Regions from separate parts of the Streptomyces sp. NPDC093064 genome, predicted to be linked through region 1. Evidence: predicted binding sites of a transcription regulator. Region 1 holds the regulator's gene; each other region holds the start of a gene.
What was found. Region 1 encodes HspR, which represses chaperone genes until heat shock. Its sites were predicted from a motif close to TTGAGNNNNNNNNNCTCAA; they were not measured.
Positions count from the first base shown of each region.

Region 2: the regulator HspR is predicted to act here: its motif matches at 2,635-2,653, upstream of dnaK (molecular chaperone DnaK).
Region 3: the regulator HspR is predicted to act here: its motif matches at 2,589-2,607, upstream of lon (endopeptidase La).

Region 1 is NZ_JBIVPK010000014.1:49,618-54,476, reverse strand. Features, by position in the region: gene ACIQFZ_RS18930 (sugar ABC transporter substrate-binding protein) at 12-1,121, opposite strand; gene ACIQFZ_RS18925 (heat shock protein transcriptional repressor HspR) at 1,714-2,163, opposite strand; gene dnaJ (molecular chaperone DnaJ) at 2,169-3,344, opposite strand; gene grpE (nucleotide exchange factor GrpE) at 3,384-4,070, opposite strand; gene dnaK (molecular chaperone DnaK) at 4,067-4,859, opposite strand, start outside.
Region 2 is NZ_JBIVPK010000018.1:120,247-125,105, reverse strand. Features, by position in the region: gene ACIQFZ_RS22590 (VWA domain-containing protein) at 1-1,192, opposite strand, end outside; gene ACIQFZ_RS22585 (tetratricopeptide repeat protein) at 1,182-1,955, opposite strand; gene ACIQFZ_RS22580 (OsmC family protein) at 2,118-2,543, shown strand; gene dnaK (molecular chaperone DnaK) at 2,696-4,558, shown strand; gene ACIQFZ_RS22570 (helix-turn-helix transcriptional regulator) at 4,798-4,859, opposite strand, start outside.
Region 3 is NZ_JBIVPK010000001.1:586,499-591,357, forward strand. Features, by position in the region: gene ACIQFZ_RS02635 (response regulator transcription factor) at 1-484, opposite strand, end outside; gene ACIQFZ_RS02640 (spermidine synthase) at 607-1,284, opposite strand; gene ACIQFZ_RS02645 (rhomboid-like protein) at 1,505-2,401, shown strand; gene lon (endopeptidase La) at 2,630-4,859, shown strand, end outside.

The DNA of each region.
Region 1 (4,859 bases):
CCGCACGGGAGTTACTTCAGAAGACCGATCGCCACGCAGGCCTCCCGGTACTTCGCGGTGCAGATGTCGGTCACCTTGTAGAAGTCGTCATCGATGACCGCGTCCTTGATGTTGTTCTTCGTCAGGGCGACCACGGAGACCAACTGGGCCGGAATGTTCCTGTGGGTGGGGCTGCTGACCCGGTCCCGGGTGAGGGAGTCGAACTGGATGTCCTTGCCCTGGACCTTGGCGACCGCCATCTGAGCGGCGGTCTGGGCCTCCGTCGGGTAGGACTTGTACACGCTCATGTACTGCTCGCCGGTGACGATCCGCTGCACGGCGTCGAGTTCGGCGTCCTGGCCGGTGATGTACGGCAGGTCGGTGACGCCCGCCGCCTTGAGGGCCTTGATGACGCCGCCCGCCATGCCGTCGTTGGCGGAGTAGACGGCGACGATGTTGTCCTTGCCCAGCGCGGCGATGGCCTGGGCCATGTTCGCCTCGGCGTTCTCGGGCTTCCAGTCCTTGGTGTCGTAGGACTTGTCGATCTCGAACTTCGGTCTGAGCTGGGAGAGCGCGCCGTCCTTGAACTGCTTGGCGTTCGGGTCGGTGGGCGAGCCGTTGATCATGACGATCTTGTCGTTGGTGCCGACGCCGGAACCCAGCGCCTCGAGCAGGGAGCGGCCCTGCACCTCACCCACCAGTTCGTTGTCGAAGGAGATGTACGCGTCGATCGGGCCCTCGGAGAGCCGGTCGTAGGCGATGACCGGGATGGCGGCGTCCTTGGCCTTCTGCACCATGTCGGCGATGGCGTGCGAGTCGACGGCGTCGAGCAGGATGACGTCGACCTTGTTGTCGATCATCCGCTGCATCTGGCCGGCCTGCCGGCCCGCGTCCGCGTCCGCGTTGGCGTACTCGACCTTGCCCTGGTGCCGGGTCAAGGCGGCGACCTTCTCCTTGATGATGGGGTAGTCGAACTTCTCGTACCGGGTGTTGGCCGTCTCCGGCAGCAGCAGACCCACCGTCAGGTCGTTGCCCTTGGTCGGGCTCGCGTCGCTGCTGCTCCCCGACCCGCCGAGCGCCCCGCAGGCGGCGAGCGAGAAGGTCAGCGTGGGCGCGACCACGGCTATGGCGATACGACGCATCGAGGTGCTCACTTCTGGTGCCTTCCGGACGTGGGCGCAGCATTGCGACCCAGGTGACTGAAAAGCCAACGCGGAGGCGACCACCGGCGTCAAGCGGAACCACTTAACGAGATGACAACGCAACGCTCCGCTGTGCGTGTGAAGACCTTGCGGAACCTTGCGGAATCGCCTCCAAACGCCCTTTACGGACCCCGCACTCGACGGCCGCCCGCCACCGGGCCAAGATCCGTACAACCAACTCCCCGCCACGCGAGTCGTGGTCACGGGAGCCTTGCTCCGGCGTTCCCGTCACGACCAGAGGACCGAATGAAGCCAGCCGGCCGTACCACGGCCACGACCGTCGCGCTCACCGCCCGGACTGCGACAGCGCGGTCAACGAGAACTGGGGCACGGGCGCACACGCCAAGGGCCTGCCGAAGGACAAGTTCGGCGTGCGCTGGACGGGACCGAGTCGGCGCCGGTGGGCGCCCACGCGTTCACCTGAGCCGGGCCGCGGCGGCACGACGAGGGGCCGGGAGGCTGTACGGCCTCCCGGCCCCTCGTCGTCGCTCGTGCCCGAGTGTGTCGTGCGCCGCCCGCGGCTGGGTGCGTGTCAGTCCGGCTGCTGCCGCTTGGGCCGCCACACCACCAGCGCGCTGGTCTGCTGGACCTCCTGGTAGGGGACCAGGTCCCGGCGGTAGGAGGCGTGGACGGCGGCCTCGCGCTGCCGCATCGCCGCCGCGGCGCCGTCCAGCGCCGCCTGGAGTTCCGCGATCCGGGACTGGAGCGCGGTGACCTGGTTCTCCAGTTCGATGATGCGCTTGATGCCGGCCAGGTTGATGCCCTCGTCCTGCGACAACTGCTGCACCTGGCGGAGCAGTTCGATGTCACGGGCCGAGTAGCGGCGCCCTCGGCCGGCGGTGCGGTCGGGGGACACCAGGCCCAGGCGGTCGTACTGACGGAGTGTCTGCGGGTGCAGTCCGGACAGCTGGGCGGCCACCGAGATGACGTACACCGGTGTGTCTTCCGTCAGTTCGTACGGGTTGCGACGGCGGCCGTCCATCACACTCATGCTCCCTTCGCGGCCTCGAACAGCTCGGCCCGCGGGTCCTCGCCCGCGGTGGCCTCGCGATACGCCTGAAGCGCGTCACGAGCCTTCCCCGACAGGTCCTTGGGGACACTCACCTCCACGGTGACCAGGAGGTCGCCGTGGCTGCCGTCCTTGCGGACCGCGCCCTTGCCGCGGGCCCGCATCGTACGCCCGTTCGGTGTGCCCGGGGGCAGCTTCAGCGTCACCGGAGGACCGCCCAGGGTGGGCACGCGGACCTCGCCGCCGAGGGCCGCCTCGGCGAACGTGACCGGCACGGTGACGGTGAGGTTGTCGCCCCGGCGGCCGAAGACCGGATGCTCCCCGACGTGCACCATCACGTACAGGTCGCCCGCGGGTCCGCCGCGCTCACCCGGGGCGCCCTTGCCACGCAGCCGGATGCGCTGGCCGTCGCTGACCCCGGCCGGGATGCGGACCTGCATCGTCCGGGACGACTTGGCCCGCCCGGAGCCCATGCAGACCTCGCAGGGGTTCTCCGCTATGAGTCCGCGGCCCTTGCAGTCCGGGCACGGGTCCGTCAGCGAGAACCCGCCGCCCGAGCCGCGCGCCACCTGTCCGGTGCCGACGCAGGTCGGGCACACCCGCGGTGTGCCGTTCTTGTCGCCGGTGCCCGAACAGGCCTTGCACGGCTGCTGGCTGGACATGCGCAGCGGCACCGTGGCGCCCTCGATGGCCTCCGTGAAGCTCAGCGTGACCTCGGACTCGATGTCCTGGCCGCGCCTGGGCTGGGCGCGCGTGGTGCCCGTGCCGCCCCGGTTGAACAGGCCCCCGAAGACGTCACCGATTCCGCCGCCGAAGCCGCCGCTGCCGCTCCCGCCCTGGGCGCCTCCGAAGAGGTCGCCCAGGTCGAAGTTGAAGGAGCCGCCGCCGGCGCCCGGCCCGGGGCGGAAGCCGCCGTTGCCGAACAGGGTGCGGGCCTCGTCGTACTCCTTGCGCTTCTTGGCGTCGCCGAGCACGTCGTTCGCCTCGGAGATCTCCTTGAAGCGCTCCTCGGCCTTGGCGTTGCCCTTGTTGGCGTCCGGGTGGAACTCGCGGGCGAGCTTCCGGTACGCCTTCTTGATCTCGGCCTCGGTGGCGTCCTTGGGGACGCCGAGGACCTTGTAGTAGTCCTTCTCGATGAAGTCCTTGGTGCTCATCCCCGACGTCCCTCCTCTCGTGCGTCGTCCGTTATTACGTCAGCCCTCCTCCGGGCCACCGCTCTCCTTGTCCTCGCCCTGCTCGGCGGCCTCGGCCGTGCCGGACTCCTCGGCCGACTTGACCGTCTGCGCGCCGGGCTGGGGCTCGGCCACCGCCACCCGCGCGGGGCGGATGGTGCGCTCGCCGATCCGATACCCGGGCTGCAGAATCGCCACGCACGTCGTCTCGGTGACGTCCGGTGCGTAGGAGTGCATCAGGGCCTCGTGGATCGTCGGGTCGAAGGGCTCGCCCTCCTTGCCGAACTGCTGCAGCCCGAGCTTCGCCACCACGGTCTCCAGCGACTCGGCGACGGACTTGAAACCGCCCACCAGTTCGCTGTGGTCCCGCGCGCGGCCGATGTCGTCGAGCACGGGCAGGAGCTCGGACAGGATGTTCGCGACAGCGACCTCCCGTACCGCGATCCGGTCGCGCTCGACCCGGCGCCGGTAGTTCTGGTACTCGGCCTGGAGCCGTTGCAGGTCCGCAGTGCGCTCGCCGAGCGCCGTGCGCACCTGGTCCAGCTGGGCCGTCGACGCGGCCGACTGGTCCGCGTCACCGGCCGGGGCCGCGCCCTTGTCCTGGGCGGCGGCCGGCGCGGCGTCCTCGGGGGTGGTGCCGGAGGCGGCGTCGGACTGCGGCGGAGGCTGCGGCTGGTGTTCCTCGAAGCCGGGGGTCTCCTCCGTCACGCCGCACCGTCCTTGCGCTCGTCGTCGACGATCTCGGCGTCCACGACGTCGTCGTCGGCCTTGGCCTGGCCCGCGCCGGCGTCACCGCCCGCGGCCTGCGCGGCCTGGGCGTCGGCGTACATGGCCTGGCCGAGCTTCTGGGAGACGGCGGCGACCTTCTCCGTGGCGGCACGGATCGCGGCGGTGTCCTCGCCCTTGAGCTGCTCCTTCAGCTCGGTGACGGCGGACTCCACCTCGGTCTTGATCTCGCCGGGGACCTTGTCCTCGTTGTCCTTGAGGAACTTCTCGGTCTGGTAGACGAGCTGCTCGCCCTGGTTGCGGGTCTCGGCGGCCTCGCGACGCTTGTGGTCCTCCTCCGCGTAGCGCTCGGCCTCCTCGCGCATGCGGTCGACCTCGTCCTTCGGGAGCGAGGAGCCGCCGGTGACGGTCATCTTCTGCTCCTTGCCGGTGCCGAGGTCCTTCGCCGTGACGTGCATGATGCCGTTGGCGTCGATGTCGAAGGAGACCTCGATCTGCGGGACGCCGCGGGGCGCCGGCGGCAGACCGGTCAGCTCGAACATGCCGAGCTTCTTGTTGTACGCGGCGATCTCGCGCTCGCCCTGGTAGACCTGGATCTGCACCGACGGCTGGTTGTCCTCGGCCGTGGTGAAGATCTCCGAGCGCTTGGTCGGGATCGTGGTGTTGCGCTCGATCAGCTTGGTCATGATGCCGCCCTTGGTCTCGATACCGAGGGACAGCGGGGTGACGTCGAGCAGCAGGACGTCCTTGACCTCGCCCTTGAGGACACCT
Region 2 (4,859 bases), on a different contig from region 1:
TGCGGCGGATGAAGAGTCCGTCGTGGGGGAGGGGCCGGCCGGTGCGGCGGAACAGGGGCAGGCGAGGGCCGGCCGGCTGGGCGCCATGGCTGATGGTGCGCCGTTGCGCGGCGGTACCGAGGTGATCGGCCGCCGCGGATTCGGGGACCGCGTCGCGGCGGCCGCGACGGCGGAGGAACTCGTAGCCCTCGTCCGCGGGCGGCGGTGGCCCGGCGGGCCCGCGAGAACCCGGCGGAGGTTGCGCGGCGCTCCGCCTGCGCTCTTGGATTTCCCCGTCGAGTGAGGCGGGGGAGAGCCAGTCGTCCTCGTCCGGAGGCGGAGCGCTCAGACGGCCGATGTAGGCGGTGCCGAGTTCCCCTTCGGACGCCGCCCCCGATCCCAACAGGGAGAACCGCCCGTCGAGCGGGGCGAACGCCGACCGGATCTCCCGACCCGCCCGCAGCCATCCCCACAGCGGGGCGTCCGGGCTGTCCGGGGCGGGCGGGGTGATCCCGGGGTGCACGATCGCCGTCAGCGTCAGGCTCCAGCGCACGGCCCCTCGTAGCTCCACCGCCCAGTCCTCGGCGCTCTCCCCGAGCACCGGCCCGGCCGGCAGTCCGCTACGGACCGCGAAGTCCCGGCACAGCGGCGCGCGCTCGGCGCGTACCGCCCGCCCGGCCGCGGCCGGAGCGCCTTCCCGGGGCAGCTCCACCACCAGCAGTGCCAGCCGGTCCTCGCCGTCCGGAAGCGGGGCACCCGGCGGGGGCGGCGACTCCTCCGAGGACGACGCCCCCACCGACGACGAGGCACCCTCCACGCGAAAGGCACCCTCCGGGTGTGAAGAGCCTTCCGGAAGAGCGGCCTCCGCCACCGTGGCCGGTTCGCCCAGTCGCAGTCCGGCTCCGCAGCGCAGGAGTTGCCACAGCGCGCCGCCCGGCCGGGGGCGCGCGTCGCGCGGGATCCGACCGCCGGGGTGGATCAGGAGCACCGCGTCCGGGTGTTGGGCGAGGAGCGCGTCGGCCTCCTCCGCCGTACGGGCCGGCGGAGAGAGCGGGAACAGGTCCGCCGTGGCCGCGGCGGTCAGTGCCTCCCGCAGCGCCTCCTCCGGCTCGTGGTACGACTCACCGCTCGCGCCTGCGCCCGCGACGGTGGCCGACGGGAGGAAGAGGACCGCCTTCCGCTGCTCCCTGTGCCTGCTCCGCTCACTCCGCATGGACATCCTCCGTGGTGCGGGTGGGAAGCGGGCACCGCGTCTCGAACTCCGTGCGGGTGCGTACCCCACCGTCGAACATTCCCTCGGCCCGCAACTGGCGCAGCCACGCGTCGAGTTCACCGCTCAAGCCGGTACTCTCCACCGACAGCCGCGCGGCCCGGTCACGCCGGTCGGGGTCGCCCGCCAGCAGAAGCAGCTCTATCTTCAGCGCGATGCCGTACGGGTCCCGGCCGTCCAGCTTCAGCGCCTCCTCGACATAGCCGTACGCCACGTCGAGGTTGGACCGGACCAGCGCGATCCTGGCCTTCCAGTACCAGAACACGGACGACTCGCGGTCCAGCCGGGACGCCTCCAGGGCGCGCTCCGCCTGGTCGGCCTCCCCGCTCTCGACGTGCCGGCGCACGGTGGTGAGCCTGCGCTCCGCACCGCCGCCGGCCTTCGCGCGAGCCGCCGGGCCGGTGACCGCGCGCACCGCGAGGAACAGCACCGCCAGCAGGAACAGCAGCAGCATGCCCACGAGGACCAGGAACTGCCGGACACCCGTGCTTTCGGCGAGGGTGGCGAAGATCCCGAGGATCGCCACGGCGAAGGCGAGCACGACCACGGCCCCGAAGAGGGCGGTCGCCTGCGCCGACGTGAGCGTCCGGAACATCCGCCTGCGGATGATGTCGCGCACGAGGTCCCGGTAGAGCAGGTACAGGACACCGAGAGCGACCCCACCAAATCCCGCGATTCCCCCGAGGACTTGGAAGAGTTCGACCATGGAACGGACTGTAGGGCCTCCCCCTGCCGTCCGGCAGGCGATTCACACACCTTCCACGGCAGGTCGCGGCCTGTTCGGTGGTTGCGCATGGCGCGGATGTGATCGGATGGCGGTTACGGAACCCCGGCAACGGGAACCTTGGCGAAAGGTATGGAACCAACCGTGGCAACCACGCGCACCGCTCACACCGTCTGGGAAGGCAACCTGCTCGAGGGCAACGGCGTCGTCACCTTCGACTCCTCCGGCATCGGCCAGCAGCCGGTGTCGTGGCCGTCGCGCGCCGAGCAGGCGAACGGGAAGACCAGCCCCGAGGAGCTGATCGCAGCCGCCCACTCCAGCTGCTTCTCCATGGCGCTGTCGCACGGCCTCGCCGGCGCCGGCACCCCGCCCACCACCCTGCGGACGAAGGCGGACGTCACCTTCCAGCCGGGCGAGGGCATCACGGGCATCCACCTCAGCGTCGAGGGCACGGTCCCCGGCATCGACAACGACGCGTTCGTCGCCGCGGCCGAGGAAGCCAAGAAGAACTGCCCGGTCAGCCAGGCCCTGGCCGGTACGACGATCACCCTGGACGCGAAGCTCGCCTGAGCCGAGGCCCACGTCCGACGATGCCGCGCCCCTCGTCCCGGGCGCGGCATCGGTGTTCCCGGGTAGAGCGGTAGTCGGCGGGTACGCGGCATTGACAACAGCGCACTCAAGTTTTGTGCTGGAGAGCAGGAGGCGCCCGGAAGGGGACGAAGATGGCACGTGCGGTCGGGATCGATCTAGGGACGACGAACTCGGTGGTGGCCCTGCTGGAAGGCGGCGACCCCACCGTCGTCGCCAACGCCGAGGGCGCGCGCACCACGCCGTCGGTCGTGGCGTTCGCCAAGAACGGCGAGGTGCTCGTCGGCGAGGTGGCCAAGCGGCAGGCGGTGACGAACGTGGAGCGCACCGCACGCTCGGTCAAGCGCCACATGGGGGACGCGAACTGGCGCTTCCCGGACCAGGGCTCCGTCGACGGCACCCGCTACCGGGCGCAGGAGCTGTCCGCGCGCGTCCTGCAGAAGCTGAAGCGGGACGCGGAGGCGTACCTCGGCGAGGACGTCACGGACGCGGTGATCACCGTACCGGCGTACTTCGACGACGCCCAGCGGCAGGCGACGAAGGAGGCCGGGGAGATCGCCGGCCTGAAGGTCCTGAGGATCATCAACGAGCCGACGGCCGCCGCGCTCGCCTACGGCCTGGACCGGGGCGAGGAGCAGACCGTGCTCGTCTTCGACCTCGGCGGCGGCACCTTCGACGTCTCCCTGCTGGAGATCGGCGACGGCGTCATCGAGGTCAAGGCCACCAACGGCGACACCCATCTCGGCGGCGACGACTGGGACCAGCGGATCGTCGAGCACCTGGTCAAGCGGTTCAAGGGCCAGTACGGCATCGACCTCGGCAACGACAAGATGGCGGTGCAGCGGCTGCGCGAGGCCGCCGAGAAGGCCAAGATCGAGCTGTCGTCGTCCTCCGAGACGACGATCAACCTGCCCTACATCACGGCCTCCGCCGAGGGCCCGCTGCACCTGGACGAGAAGCTGACCCGGGCCCAGTTCCAGGAGCTCACCGCCGATCTGCTGGACCGCTGCCGCAAGCCCTTCCACCAGGCCGTCAAGGACGCGGGCATCAAGCTCTCGGCCGTCGACCACGTGATCCTCGTCGGCGGCTCCACCCGGATGCCGGCCGTGACCGACCTGGTGCGGGAGCTGACCGGCAAGGACCCGCACAAGGGCGTCAACCCCGACGAGGTGGTGGCCGTGGGCGCCGCCCTCCAGGCGGGCGTGATCCGCGGCGACGTCAAGGACGTCCTCCTCCTCGACGTCACCCCGCTGTCCCTCGGCATCGAGACCAAGGGCGGCATCATGACCAAGCTCATCGAGCGCAACACCACGATCCCGACCCGGCGTTCGGAGATCTTCACCACCGCCACCGACAACCAGCCCTCGGTCGGCATCCAGGTCTACCAGGGTGAACGTGAGATCGCCGCGTACAACAAGAAGCTCGGCGTCTTCGACCTCACCGGCCTGCCGCCCGCCCCGCGCGGGGTGCCGCAGATCGAGGTCGCCTTCGACATCGACGCCAACGGGATCATGCACGTCTCGGCCAAGGACCTCGCCACCGGCCGCGAGCAGAAGATGACCGTGACCGGCGGCTCGGCGCTGCCCAAGGACGACATCGACCGCATGATGCGGGAGGCCGAGGAGTACGCCGAGGACGACCGCAAGCGCCGGGAGACCGCCGAGACCCGCAACCAGGCCGAGCAGCTCGTCTACCAGACGGAGAACTTCCTCCGCGACAACGGAGACCGCGTGCCCGCGGACACCAAGTCGGAGGTCGAGGCCGCCGCCGCCGAGGTGAAGGCCCTCCTGGAGCAGCAGGCGGAGACCCCCGCGCTGCGCACGGCCATCGACAAACTGGCCTCCGTCAGCCAGCGGATGGGCCAGGCGATGTACGCCCAGGCACAGCAGAGCGGCACGGAGAGCTCCGGACCGCAGACGGCACCGCCCGACGAGGACACGGTGGTGGACGCGGAGATCGTCGACGACGAACGCGACACCAGGGGCGGAGCCGCCTAGGGTCTTTTGCCTGATCCAAACGAGAGGCCCTAGGTCCTGTCGTCACATTCCCGTCGTCGCCCGAAGGGCGGCTCCGCGGCGTCTGGTGTGTGCTCTCGGCGTGCCGGGCGGAAGTCCTCGTACTGGACGTACTTGGGCTTTCGCCCGGTGTGGCGAGAGTGCGTGCCAGGCGTCGCGGGGCAGGCGGGAATTTGACGACAGTGCCTAGGGGTACAGGTCGCTCGCCCGCCGGGTGCGGCTCACAGGTTCTCGCGGTACTTCCGCAGCAGCTCGCGGGTCTGCTCGGCGGTGGCGGCGGCGG
Region 3 (4,859 bases), on a different contig from region 1:
GGGCGTGGTCGATCTCCAGCTCGCCCAGGCGCAGGATGCCGCTGCGCGGGGTCGCCGCGGCCAGCGCGGCCCGCTCCATGCGGCGCAGCAGCACGTGCACGCGTGCGGCCAGCTCCCGCATCGAGAACGGCTTGGTCATGTAGTCGTCCGCGCCGACCCCGAGGCCGACCAGCATGTCGGTCTCGTCGTCGCGCGCGGTGAGCATCATCACCGGCACCGGGCGCTGGGCCTGCACGCGGCGGCAGACCTCCAGGCCGTCGAAGCCGGGCAGCATGATGTCGAGGATCAGCAGGTCGGGCTGCCAGGCCTCGGCGGTGTCCACGGCGGCCGGCCCGTCGCCCGCGGTCTGCACGAGGAATCCCTCGGCGCGCAGGCGGGTGGCGATGGCATCCATGATGGTCTGGTCGTCCTCGACCACCAGGACCCGGCGCTGGGCGCCCGGGGTGGCCGTCGTGCCGTTGTGCGCGGTGTGTGTCTGCTCCATCGCCCGCCCCTGAGTGTGCTTTCCGGAATCCGTGGGGTGATTCCTTGACTGCGCGTAGTTGCGATTGACGCTTGAATGATCGGCGCCAAGGGAGCAGCGTACGGGGACTCCCCACACCTTTGCTATCCAGGTAGGACCGCGAGATGCACGACGTCCGGAACGCCCCGGGCAACGGGGACCTCTTCGGTGCGCACCTGTCGGAATCCGACATTCCGCAAGGTTCCTTCAAATTCCGCAGATGGCTTCGCGGACCACACGGCGAGTACCCCGCCCGGCTTCAACGCCCTTGCGCAGCTTGTCAGTCCGGCCTGTCCGTACAGCTCCTGGTTGTCCTCGGTGACCGTCCAGTCGGGGCCGTTGTCGATGTCCAGGCACAGCGCGTCGAACGTGTCGGATGTCTCATTGACGTAGGCGATCAGATCTCCTTCGACGATCTCGGTGCGCGGGTCGGCCAGCGCGCGGGCGGTCAGCTCGGCGAGGGGGCCGCCGCGGTGCCAGTCGATGATCGCGCGTTCGCGTTCGACAACGGTGATCCGTCCCCAGTGCGGGTCCGCCGCGGCGTGCGCGAGTGAGAAGCCGACACCGAGGCCGCCGATCAGGACGCTCGGTGCCCGCCGCTCCGGCAGCGCGGTGAGCGCCGCGTCGACCAGGAGGCGCTCGGAGCGTCCGTCGGAGGTGTCCATCAGGAAGCAGCCGTTGGCGATGATCTGCAGCAGTGCCCCGTGCCGGCGCAGCACGACCTCGCCGTGGGGGCCCTCGCGGCGGTCCAGCACCTCGGGGGCGTCGTACGAGCCGGTCATGGGGTCATCCTGCCCCAACGGACCCGTACGGCCACATGAATTAAGGGTGACACCCGTGTGCGAGCGCGTCGCGGGCTTCGCCCGTCTGCGGGGTTGCCGGGCCCGCTGGGGTCGCCGGGAACCTAATAGGTTGCTGAGAATTGTTGCGTGGGTGGCGTCGGTCATGGACAGGGGCGCCCGGCACACGAAGTGTGGAGCGCGACGGAAGGAGTGCCGCACCGTGGAACGGACCGCGACGGCCGGCCCCTCGGGCCCGCCGGCACCTTCGGGTCGCCCCCTGCCTCCGGACGCCGTCATGGACGAGGGCGCGGACGGAGGCGCGGACACGGCCGTGGCCGACGTTCCGGTACAGGTGTCGCAGGCGCTGTACGGGATGCCGCAGCAGCGGGCGCACGGCGCCGTCCTGGGAGGCGGGCGCGCGGAACCGGCCCGCTCGGCGCGGCCCGCCGTGGGATTCAGAGGGCTGCGCGGTCTGCGTCCCTGGCGGCTGCTGCCCAGCCCCACCGGCACCCCCTTCACCTTCGGGTACGCGGCGCTGCTGGTCGTCACCTCGCTCGTCGCCCGGTACGCCGATCCCGCGGTGGTGGACGCCCTGCAGCAGAGCTCCAGCACGGATGTCGCCCACCTCGTGCGGGCGCCCCTGCTGGTGCTGCCGGCCAGCGCGCTGTGGATCGCGGGCGGCGTCGTGTCGGCGTACTCCCTGTGCTTCCTGCTGGTCCTCACCGCGCTGGAACGCCGGATAGGCGGTCTGCGCACCGTCGGCGTGTTCCTGTTCGGGCACGTCCTGGCCACCCTCGCCACCGAGGTCCCCGTCGGGCTCGCGGTGCTCACGGGCCGCCTGCCGGGCAGTTCGGCGCACCGCCTCGACTACGGCATCAGCTTCGGCGTCGCGGCCAGTCTCGGCGCCCTGGCCGGCCTGCTCACGCCCTGGCTCCGCTGGCCCCTGCTCACCCTGTTCGTGGGCATGCTGGTTCAGGACCTGGCCGCGTTCGACGATCCGATGACGAGCTGCGGCCATCTGATCGCGGTGGGGCTCGGCGTGGCGACGTGGCCGGTGATACGGCGCTGGCGGCGGACGCGTCTCGCGGAGGCGGGTGCCGCGCCCGGGACGGCCTGAGCCTCTTCCGGCTCCCTGTCCTGTCTGCCCTCTCTTCCTCTCTCCTTGCTCTCCCTTCTCTCCTCTGTCTCCCTTCTCTCCTCTGTCTCCTTTCTTTCTCCCTCCTTTCTGCCTGTGTGTGCTGTTTGTGGATGCCCGATCGCTCAGAGCGAACAGATGCCGGGGAACAATCGACCGGCGTCGTGCATTGAGTCGGCATAGCTCAACTTGACTGCCGAAGGGAAGATCATGGCTGCTGAGTCCACTGCCTTCACACCGCTCACCCTGCCCGTGCTGCCGCTCGACGACGAGGTCGTACTGCCCGGGATGGTGGTTCCGCTCGACCTGAGCCACGCCGAGGTACGGGCCGCGGTGGAGGCCGCGCAGGCCGCCGCGCGGGACGAGCCAGGCAAGCCCAGGGTGCTGCTGGTGCCGCGGATCGAGGGGACATACGCCAAGACCGGTGTGCTGGGCACGGTCGAGCAGGTGGGCCGGCTGGCCGACGGTGACCCGGGCGCGCTCATCCGCGGCCGCGGACGTGTGCGGATCGGCGCCGGGACCACCGGTCCTGGCGCGGCGCTGTGGGTCGAGGGGACCCGGATCGAGGAGAACCTGCCCGAGCCGCTGCCCGGCCAGGTCGCCGAACTGGTGAAGGAGTACAAGGCGCTCGCCACCGCCTGGCTGCGCAAGCGCGGCGCCTGGCAGGTGGTCGACCGCGTGCAGGCAATCGACGACGTCTCCGCGCTCGCCGACAACTCCGGCTACTCGCCCTTCCTGACCACCGAGCAGAAGGTCGAGCTGCTGGAGACGGCCGACCCGGTGGCCCGTCTCAAGCTCGCCACCCAGCAACTGCGCGACCACCTCGCCGAGCAGGACGTGGCCGAGTCCATCGCCAAGGACGTCCAGGAGGGCGTCGACAAGCAGCAGCGCGAGTTCCTGCTGCGGCGCCAGCTGGAGGCCGTCCGCAAGGAGCTGCGCGAGCTGAACGGGGAGAGCGACGGCGAGGAGTCCGACGACTACCGCGCCCGCGTCGAGGCCGCCGACCTGCCCGAGAAGGTCCGGGAGGCCGCGCTCAAGGAGGTCGACAAGCTGGAGCGCGCCTCCGACGCGTCCCCCGAGGGCTCCTGGATCCGCACCTGGCTCGACACGATCCTCGACATGCCGTGGAACGAGCGAACCGATGACAGTGCTTCCGCTTACGACATCCAGGGCGCCAAGGCGGTCCTGGACGCCGAGCACGCGGGTCTGGAGGACGTGAAGGAGCGGATCACCGAGTACCTGGCGGTGCGCAAGCGGCGCGGCGACCGGGGCCTGGGCGTGATCGGCGGGCGGCGCGGCGGTGCCGTGCTCGCGCTCGTCGGGCCGCCCGGTGTGGGAAAGACCAGCCTCGGCGAGTCCGTCGCCCACGCGATGGGACGGAAGTTCGTGCGCGTCGCCCTGGGCGGCGTCCGCGACGAGGCCGAGATCCGCGGTCACCGGCGTACGTACGTCGGCGCGCTGCCCGGGCGGATCGTGCGCGCCGTCAAGGAGGCCGGGTCGATGAACCCGGTGGTCCTGCTGGACGAGATCGACAAGGTGGGTTCCGACTTCCGCGGGGACCCGGCCGCGGCCCTGCTCGAAGTCCTGGACCCGGCGCAGAACCACACCTTCCGGGACCACTACCTGGAGGTGGAGCTGGACCTGTCCGACGTCGTCTTCCTGGCCACGGCCAACGTCCTGGAGGCGATCCCGGAGGCGCTGGCCGACCGGATGGAGATCGTGCGCCTGGACGGCTACACCGAGGACGAGAAGGTCGTCATCGCGCGCGACCACCTGCTTCCGCGCCAGCTGGAGCGGACGGGCCTGCACCGGGACGAGGTGACGATCGAGGAGGGCGCGCTGCGCAGGCTCGCCGGCGAGTACACGCGCGAGGCGGGTGTGCGCACCCTGGAGCGGTCCATCGCACGGCTGCTGCGCAAGATCGCGGCGCAGCACGAACTGGGTGAGCGGGAGCTGCCGTTCACCGTCACGGACGGTGAACTGCGGGGGCTGATCGGCCGTCCGCACCACGTACCGGAGTCCGCCCAGGACCCGGCCGAGCGGCGGACGTCCGTCCCGGGCGTGGCGACGGGCCTCGCGGTCACCGGGGCCGGCGGCGACGTCCTCTTCGTCGAGGCGTCCCTGGCGGACCCGGAGACGGGCGCGGCCGGGCTGACCCTGACCGGTCAGCTGGGCGACGTGATGAAGGAGTCCGCGCAGATCGCGCTGAGCTTCCTGCGCAGCCACGGCGCGGAACTGGAGCTGCCCGTGGGCGATCTGAAGGACCGGGGTGTGCACATCCACTTCCCGGCGGGCGCGGTGCCGAAGGACGGTCCGAGCGCGGGCATCACGATGACGACCGCGCTCGCCTCGCTCCTGTCCGGCCGCCTGGTCCGCACGGACGTGGCGATGACCGGCGAGGTCTCGCTGACCGGGCGTGTCCTGCCCATCGGCGGCGTCA